2 regions of the Paenibacillus sp. FSL H8-0280 genome follow, and region 1 is predicted to be linked to the other one. Evidence: predicted binding sites of a transcription regulator. Region 1 holds the regulator's gene; the other holds the start of a gene.
What was found. The regulator LexA, encoded in region 1, represses DNA repair genes until DNA is damaged. The targets are predictions, from matches to a motif close to CGAACATATGTTCG.

Region 1 (4,441 bases):
TCAATTCTGAATTTAACGATATCGTCAACCCCAATTGAACGTTCACGATTACCCTTCGTCGTTATAATCCGATTACTGCTAATCTTGATGTATGGACGGCGAAGCATGAAGATGACTGCCAAAAATACGTAAAGCAGCATGGTCACCCAGTCCCAAGTTGTCATTGGAGCTTGCACAAGGAATGTGCTCATAAACAGATACAAAAAGGCGAGACCGATCAAAAATATTGGGAACAACAAGCTGCGTCCCTTAAAGACTTCTTCACCTGGTGTACCAGTGATTGGTTGACCACTTTTTTTGCGTTGCTGATTTAACTGCTTGGAATTTTTCTTAACCGTTCTCTCGAACGAACGCGACATGAGAATCCCCCTTATGTGTCTTTGTATCGGCTTACATAACTGTAAACCAACATTTCCCCCTATAAATTGCACACTCAAAATAACAGGAAGAAACCTAAATATCATAATGATATCATTAGGTTTCGTTAGTGTTTGAGTTTGCCTTGGTGGCCTTTGTCATTCTCATCATCAACAATCTCAATGGTATCCAGTTGTTGTCTGAAATTGCTGCGAATATTGCTCAAATAAATCTCTCTTAGCTCGGCACGTTCAGCAAGTTCTTCCTCCGACAATCCAGTGGACTTTTGCTTACGAGCCAATTCGTTAATGCGTGCTACCAGACTATCTATATCCAAGCTTGTCCCCTCCAAAAATACAAAGTCATATTAACTTTGCCATGATAAAGGCAGCTTGTCAAGCTGACACGCGCTAACACTCATTGATGTGCATTTTATTCTGCAAATTGCGGTAGAGCTAGTACTTGACCCACTTGGATGGAAGTCGTATGAAGTTGATTCACTTTCTTAATTGCTTCTATATAAATACGTGTATCCATATTCGTCGGTTTATGTTCCAAAGAAATACTCCATAAGGTTTCCCCTTGTGAAACGGCAATCTTCCCTCCAGGCAGAACATCATTCTCATTGCCAGCAAATACAGTTAAAACAGTGCTGCATCCAATAAATATAATCAAAGAGGTAATGGCTACCTTTAACATCCATGAAGAAATCTTGAAACGCGCTAAAACCTTCTTGTAGTTCCCTATGTTAGACTTCACCAGTTCCGAATTCATCGGTTCATAAATGCTTTGATAAGTAGAATATCTCATTAAATACCCGCCTCCAAACGTTTGTTCCTATCTGTTGAAATCAATATAACACGAACACTTGTTTTGTTCAATAGATTTTTAGAACAATTGTTCGCTTCTTTTTTGAAGGAGAAATATCTTCATTGAAGTTCTTTTGCAAAGTATTTGCAGTATTATGCTCTGCCTTTTGGACAAATTCGGTTCTAAAAGTTAAAAAACACTGATTTAATGCTATTTTATTTAGAACTTATGTTTGTACGAACGGAGGTTCTATGTTATAATTTTCCCAAACGTTACTAAAATGGGGTTGATACGGTATGTCGAAGATATCCAGCAGGCAGCAGGCTATTCTGGAGTTTATACGAAATGAAGTCCGGTTGAAGGGGTATCCTCCTTCCGTACGGGAAATTGGTGAAGCTGTTGGACTGGCTTCCAGCTCAACAGTACATGGACATTTGGATCGTTTGGAGAAAAAAGGTTTGATCCGACGCGACCCTACCAAGCCAAGAGCCATTGAGCTTTTGAGCCAGGAAGAATCTGAGCATTCTCATCAATTTGCTCATAGCGTTGCACGTATTCCTGTCGTTGGTAAGGTCACAGCCGGGGTTCCAATCACTGCAACCGAGAACATTGAAGACTACTTCCCTCTTCCTACACATTATGTAGGCGAACAGAAAGTGTTTATGCTTTCAGTAGTGGGAGATAGTATGGTGGAAGCTGGAATCGTTAATGGAGATTACGTTATTGTCCGTCAACAGCAAACTGCTGATAACGGTGATATCGTCGTTGCAATGACTGAAGACGATGAAGCTACAGTGAAAACGTTCTATAAAGAGAAAGATCATATTCGCCTTCAACCGGAGAATGCGACCTTCGAACCTTTACGTTTGAAACATGTTAGTATTCTGGGTAAAGTCATTGGCCTTTTCCGAGATATTCATTAATATTTAACTTGAGTAACAAAACTAGATGTAATGAAATACGAAAGAGGTTGCCCTGATGAACAGGACAACCTCTTTTTTTCATGTTTATGTTATTTTAGCGGCTAATTATTCACTGCGTTTCAGAACACTTTTGTGATGCGAGAACACATCAAAGCTCTGTTGTCCGTGATATGAGCCCATCCCACTCTCTCCTACACCACCAAACGGGAGATAGTGTGAAGTCATATGAGAAAGTGTGTCATTAATACATCCCCCACCGAAGGACACTTGATTCAGAACCTGCTCCTGCAGTTGCTCATCTTGTGTGAAGAGATATAGCGCCAATGGTTTTGGCCGGCGAACAATCTCATCCAGCATTGGGTTCAGGTCACTGTACGTAAATACAGGAAGAATCGGACCGAAGATCTCTTCTTGCATGACAGCTGATTCCCAGTTCACATCTCCAAGTACAGTCGGCTCAATGAGCAACTGCTCACGTACAGAACGTCCACCAATCAGCGTTTTGCCATCTGTGAGGAATCCCGACAACCGATCAAAGTTACGCGCGTTAACAATATGCGGGAAATCAGCGTTCAATAACACATCATCCCCAAATTTATCTTTGATCTCTGCGCCAATCATATCGATCAGTTCATCATGAACTTGTTCATGCACAAGCAAGTAATCCGGAGCAACGCATGTTTGCCCCGCATTGAGGAACTTACCACGAACAATCCGCTGGGCCACCAGCTTCAGATCTGCATCGTTATGGACAATAGCAGGACTCTTACCACCCAACTCAAGAGTTACAGGAGTCAGATGCTCCGCAGCTGCCTTCATAACAATGCGACCAACACCCGTGCTTCCTGTGAAGAAAATATAATCAAACTTCTCTTTCAACAATGCGGTGCTGGCTTCAACTTCCCCTTCCATAACGGCAATATACTCCTGAGGGAAAATCTCATGAATCAGATCATACGTCAGACGAGATACGGCTGGTGTTAATTCAGAAGGCTTGATAACTGCACAGTTACCGGCTGCAATTGCTCCAATCAGTGGACCAAAGGCCAGTTGGAAAGGGTAATTCCAAGGTGCAATAATAAGCGCCACTCCGTATGGTTCCGGATAAATGGTGCTCACCCCATCCGGCATAGCCGAATTGGTTGGGACTTGTTTAGGTGCAGCCCATTCCTGCAGGTGTTCTAATGCAAAATCCAGTTCACCCAAAACAATACGAATCTCTGAACCGTAAGCTTCCGCCTCTGATTTGTTCAAATCTGCCCGAAGTGCATCTTGAATCCGTTGCTGATACTTTTCAATTCCTTTTCTAAGCTGTTGAAGCGCATTAATCCGATACTTGATATTTTTAGTTTGTCCTGTATAAAAAAATGTACGTTGTTCTGTCACTAGTTGTTTTGCTTGATTCATATTAACATCTCCAATTAATTATTTAAAATTAAATTGCTCAAAATTTAATTAAAGTATACCTCTTCTATATGAAACTTTCAACATACAAATGAAACATTGATTTGTATGTATTTGGACGATGTTTGCAATTTTAAATGTGTGAATGCTAGAATTCCTTTCTATCTCGTGGCTTTCAAGTTGCCTTATGAGGGTGCTATGTAAGTCTTTCATTCTATAGACAGTATCAGCTTACTGCGATAGTAGGTGAGTTTTGGTTTTAAATTCAACAGTCTCATGGAATACATCTATTATCGTAGCAGGTTATTCTAATATCTGAGTAAAAGGATGAATGGCTAAGGAGAAATGAATAAATGTTCAGTCGTTGCCTGATAAGAACAACTGAGATGTCTAAAGACAAGGTGCCGCAAGAAGTTAGAAGTTCGCGACTATTTAGGACAGACTGACTGATACAATGACCTTTATTAAGGTTTATGAGAGGCTATCCTCTTCTAGTTGCGACTCCACATGTATTAGCTTTTCCTCTCATTTACATAGAAAAATATACCTAGGTCTGATAGACTATATGCAGAATACATATATTGGAGGAATCATCTTGAAAAAAGCATCACTTTTATTGTCAGCCTTAATGTTAACAATAGCAATAACAGCTTGTGGAAGTGAGACAGAAAAAACAGCCAATACAGTGCCTGTGAAATCAACTGAAACAGAACTAGTAGAAACGAATGTATTAGTAGACACTGAGCAAGCAAAAGAAGAAACTAAGCAAGATGAAGTAGCAGAAACAGTTGAAGCAATCGAATATGAACTTGATGGTTTAAAAATATCGGAAGTGTCCGTCAAAGATGATAATGGGATGTGGTCTTTAACAGCCTCTATTGAAAACACTGATAAAGAATTCGAAGTTGCTTTGCTCAAAGCGACCATTAACGACAAAGACGGAAAAC
Region 2 (4,441 bases), 390 kb from region 1:
CATTTCCTAAGAAATCTAGTTCGGCTACGGTTTTGGTCAAAGCGATCATGTCCATCGGAGCCACGTTACTGCCATTCATTCTCGCGTATCTAGTTGCCAACGATATCTCTTGGGGCTGGTCATTTTATGCTTTGGGAATCTTGTTCCTGATCAGTGGAATTTACTTGATCTTTATGCCGTTCCCAGCGTTTAAGTCCAACTCAAAAGATGAAGCAGATAGTGCAACCTACAAAAATCATTTCAAGGAAGAACCGAAGTTTTGGGGAGAAGGATTGGCAATCATCCTTATCGGTTTTACTTCCACAGCATTGTTTGTGGTTTGGCAAACATGGCTTCCAGAGCTTGGGTCTAAATATATTGGACTAAGTGAGAATGTCTCGATAAAACTTTTAAGTTACTTTAGCATTGGGGCATTGGTTTCGGTACTTTTGCTTGCAGCTGTATTAGACAAGTTCATAAAACCAATTACTGTGATGATCTTATATCCAACGATAGCCTTCCTATCCATGCTGAGCTTGTTCTTTATTCAATCATATACAATTGTTATTATCATGACGTTTATCTTGGGATTGTCCACTTCCGGTACCTTCCAATTGGCTATCACTATAATGACAAGATTCTTCGTTAAAAACAAAGGAACGACAACATCTTATGTGAATATAGCAGGAAGTGCTGCTTTTATATTGGTTCCCTTCATATCGAGCTTCTTAGTGGGACAGATCGGTATTTCCATGACACTTGTTTTTGATATGGTCATTGCTTGTTTGAGTGTATTGCTTGCAGTTTTTGTACTTATCCGAGGAAAAAAAGTGTTTCAATAAAAATTCAACTCATAAGGAGTCTTTCAAATGAATAACGATAAAAATCTTGCCAAAATTGACGCAAAAACAACTTTAGTTGGATTACTTGCAACACCAATCGGACATAGCGTTTCCCCACAAATGCACAATGTCGGTTATACGATCAGTGGGTTGAACTATGCATATTTGGCTTTTGAGGTTGGGCCAGAGAAGTTGAAAGAAACAGTTGAAGGTATGAAAGCAATGGGCGTTGCAGGATTCAATGTGTCCATGCCAAACAAAATCGATGTTATTCAGTATTTGGACGAGCTGGATGATACCGCTAAATTCTCAAGAGCCAGTAATACCGTCGTAAATAAAAATGGCAAGTTGGTCGGATATAATACGGACGGATTAGGTTACGTAAAAAATCTTGAAGAACATGGAGTCGAGCTAAACGGGAAAAAAGTAACTTTAGTCGGTTCTGGAGGTGCTGCAACACCGATCGCTATTCAGTTGGTTCAATCAGGCATTAAAGAGATTAGTATCTTCGCCAGAAATGACAAATTCTTCTCCAAGGCAGAAGAAAATGCAGCATATATTAACAATGAGATGAAACACTTCGGCGTGAAGGCTAACGTTTTCCCTTTGGAAGATAAAGAAGCATTTCGTAAAGAAATCGCAGATAGTGCTATCTTAGCGAACGCTACAAGCTTGGGCATGAAACCATTAGATGAATTGAGTATTGTTGACGATGTAGAAGATGTGTTACGCAAAGATTTGGTAGTAACCGATGTTGTATACAATCCTCGCAAAACAAAACTGTTAAAACAGGCCGAAGCTGCTGGTGCCAAAGCGATTAACGGTCTCGGTATGGTGTTATGGCAAGGCGCACTTGCTTACAAACTATTTACAGGAGAAGATATGCCAATTGCAGAGGTGAAAGAGAGCGTATTTGGTACAGAGATATGAATGGATAATAGGGTAAGTTAATATTAGAGTTATTACAGTTGAAAACCAAAAACTGCTCTTATTAAAGCCGCTATGTTTAGCGGCTTTTTTCTTTTTCCGGTATAAGTTCGTTTCCTGAGCCAACAGCACGAACTTATACCGATTGCCGAAATGGGCAAAAATATAGTCCGACTAATATAAATATTTACCTCTTGCATAAAGAACGTGTGTTCGGTTTATAATATATACAAACATACGTTCTTAAAAGTACAGGGGTGATTTCAGTGTTGGCTAAGCAGCGAACCATTATGCTCATTGATATGCAGAGCTTTTATGCTTCAGTCGAGAAGGCGAAAATGCCTCAATACAAAAATAGACCACTCGCCGTCGCTGGCGATCCAGCAAGACGTTCTGGAATTATCCTTGCCGCTTGTCCGTTGGCCAAAGCTAAAGGTGTATCTACCGCGGAACCACTCTGGCAGTCTCTTCAGAAGTGTCCTGAACTGATCATTGTGAAACCACACATGCAAGAATACATTGAAGTATCCACCCAAATCATGTCCATTATTGAGGAGTTCACCGATCTGGTCGAACCGTACAGTATAGACGAATTATTCGCTGATTTTACAGGGTCTATGCATCTATTCGGTAATGATCCAATTGATTTGGCCAAGCAAATTCAAGACAAAATCTATAATGAAACAGGCGTTTACGCGAGAGCTGGCATTGGTGAAAACAAAATTATCAGTAAATTGTGCTGCGATATGATTGCTAAAAAAGCTGAGGGTGGCATTTTCCACTTAAAGAAAGAGGAATTACACCTCCACATTGGAGATAAGCCCATCCGCGATATGTGGGGGATTGGCTCAAGAATGGAAAAACATCTGTGGAAGATGGGCATCCGAACCATTAGAGACCTGGCGAATACGTCTCTTTCCAAATTAAGAAGTAAGTGGGGTGTTAATGGAGAAGTCATCTGGCGAGTGGCAAATGGACTCGACAATTCACCAGTAACCGTCAATACACACAGTACACAAAAGGATATCGGAAACGGAATGACCCTGCCAAGAGATTTCATAGAGGCTTGGGAGATCGAAGTAGTTATCCTCGATATCTGTACAGAAGTGTGCAGAAGAGCCCGTAAAAAGGGACTGATGGGTAGTGTCGTTTCCGTGAGTGTATCTGGAGCCGACTTCGACCAACCAACGGGTTTTCACAGGCAAGTTAAACTGTCTGATCCAACAAACATAACCGTTGATGTGTGCAAACTAGCCAAACGCATATTTCATCAACATTGGGATGGGCAACCTGTGCGCCGTGTTGGCGTATCCCTGTCTCAATTATCCAACGCGGATACATATCAACTATCTTTTTTTGATGATCAAGAGCAGAAACGAGCCATTGATCAGGTGATGGACGACATTAAGGATCGATTTGGCGACATTGCCATTCTACGAGCGAGCTCCATTACGGCTGCTGGCCAAGCGATCGATCGAGCATCTAAAATTGGGGGGCATTACAAATGAGCAAAAAACTGGAGGCCAATGGATTATGGGAATCGAGCCGCATGATGCTTCCACAACATAAAGAACGAATTATACAGCATCGTACTCAAATTCATTATCAAACGAAACCACTGATTCATCAAGATGAGTGGGAGATTATTACTCAGAATATAGATATGTCTCTCAATTATACATTGCAAGCCGCCTTTGAAGTATTTAATGAGTCAGGCAATCGGTATATACACGGAATCGTCACTTCAGTCAGTTCCTTTGGAAAGAAAATAAAAATTGAAATGGAGAATGGATTTGAATGGGTCGATTTTGATCAATTGGTCGCTGTAAAACTTGAAGAAGGAGGCGTGTAAGGTGCGACAGACTTCTGAGGAACTTTCACTCGTGAAGAGGCTGGTAGAACTCCCTTATCTTTTAGGTGCGCTCGAGGTAGATAAGCAAAAAATATACGCTTCAAACTTTAAGATGAAATCTGTATATGTTGACTACCTGGACGGCACCCAAAAGAAAATTGCTTTAGAGATGTACAAATCGAAACAAATTTTAAAGGAACATCATATAAAAATCATAGATGAAAAGAGGTCTGAGCTGAGTTTAACGGTAGATTATTCGGTAAGAGGTTACCTTCATAAAATGACACTATTGTGGAGCAAAGTGAAAGTGGATGTAACCTTAATGCTTACTGAACATATGAGTGTTGATATTACTGATATGACAAGATAAACATAGAGTTAGAGCAGAATAAGGTATATAACGGCATAGGGTGGATATAATACAGTTATAACCATTGTTTTCTTCTCCCTATTGGGTAAACCGACCTTTGATGTTGAAAGGTCGGTATTTTTGCCTCAAATTTTTAGATTATGGTTCCACGATCTTAATAGCTAGGAGTATTAAAATACAACGTCGAATAAGAATACTATGTTAGTGTCCTTTTGACTGTTTTCTATGAAGATATGAACGCCACACTTTATGACTTACAGTTGAGCTAACGGAGGATTTTGTGGAGGAGAGGAAAGATATGGACTACCATTCACGGAAGGAAGCGGTGTTTGAGACGAAACGTTTCCGTAACTGTACCATAGCGGCAGGTCGTCGTCATACCGTTGCTCTTAAATCTGACGGAACAGTAACAGCTGTGGGTGATAATAAATACGGTCAATGTAAGGTAAACGATTGGTGCCATATCGTCTC

Region 2: a site for LexA is predicted at 1,979-1,992, ahead of MHI12_RS16350 (DNA polymerase IV). Genes of this name have one in related genera too.

What each region holds. Positions count from the first base shown of each region.
Region 1 covers NZ_CP150296.1:4,090,019-4,094,459, forward strand. The annotation lists gene MHI12_RS17845 (hypothetical protein) at 1-359, opposite strand, end outside; gene MHI12_RS17850 (DUF896 domain-containing protein) at 485-694, opposite strand; gene MHI12_RS17855 (LysM peptidoglycan-binding domain-containing protein) at 790-1,167, opposite strand; gene lexA (transcriptional repressor LexA) at 1,464-2,090, shown strand; gene MHI12_RS17865 (aldehyde dehydrogenase) at 2,196-3,497, opposite strand; gene MHI12_RS17870 (hypothetical protein) at 4,090-4,441, shown strand, end outside.
Region 2 covers NZ_CP150296.1:3,702,447-3,706,887, forward strand. The annotation lists gene MHI12_RS16340 (MFS transporter) at 1-821, shown strand, start outside; gene aroE (shikimate dehydrogenase) at 849-1,751, shown strand; gene MHI12_RS16350 (DNA polymerase IV) at 2,039-3,256, shown strand; gene MHI12_RS16355 (YolD-like family protein) at 3,253-3,600, shown strand; gene MHI12_RS16360 (hypothetical protein) at 3,602-3,970, shown strand; gene MHI12_RS16365 (RCC1 domain-containing protein) at 4,269-4,441, shown strand, end outside.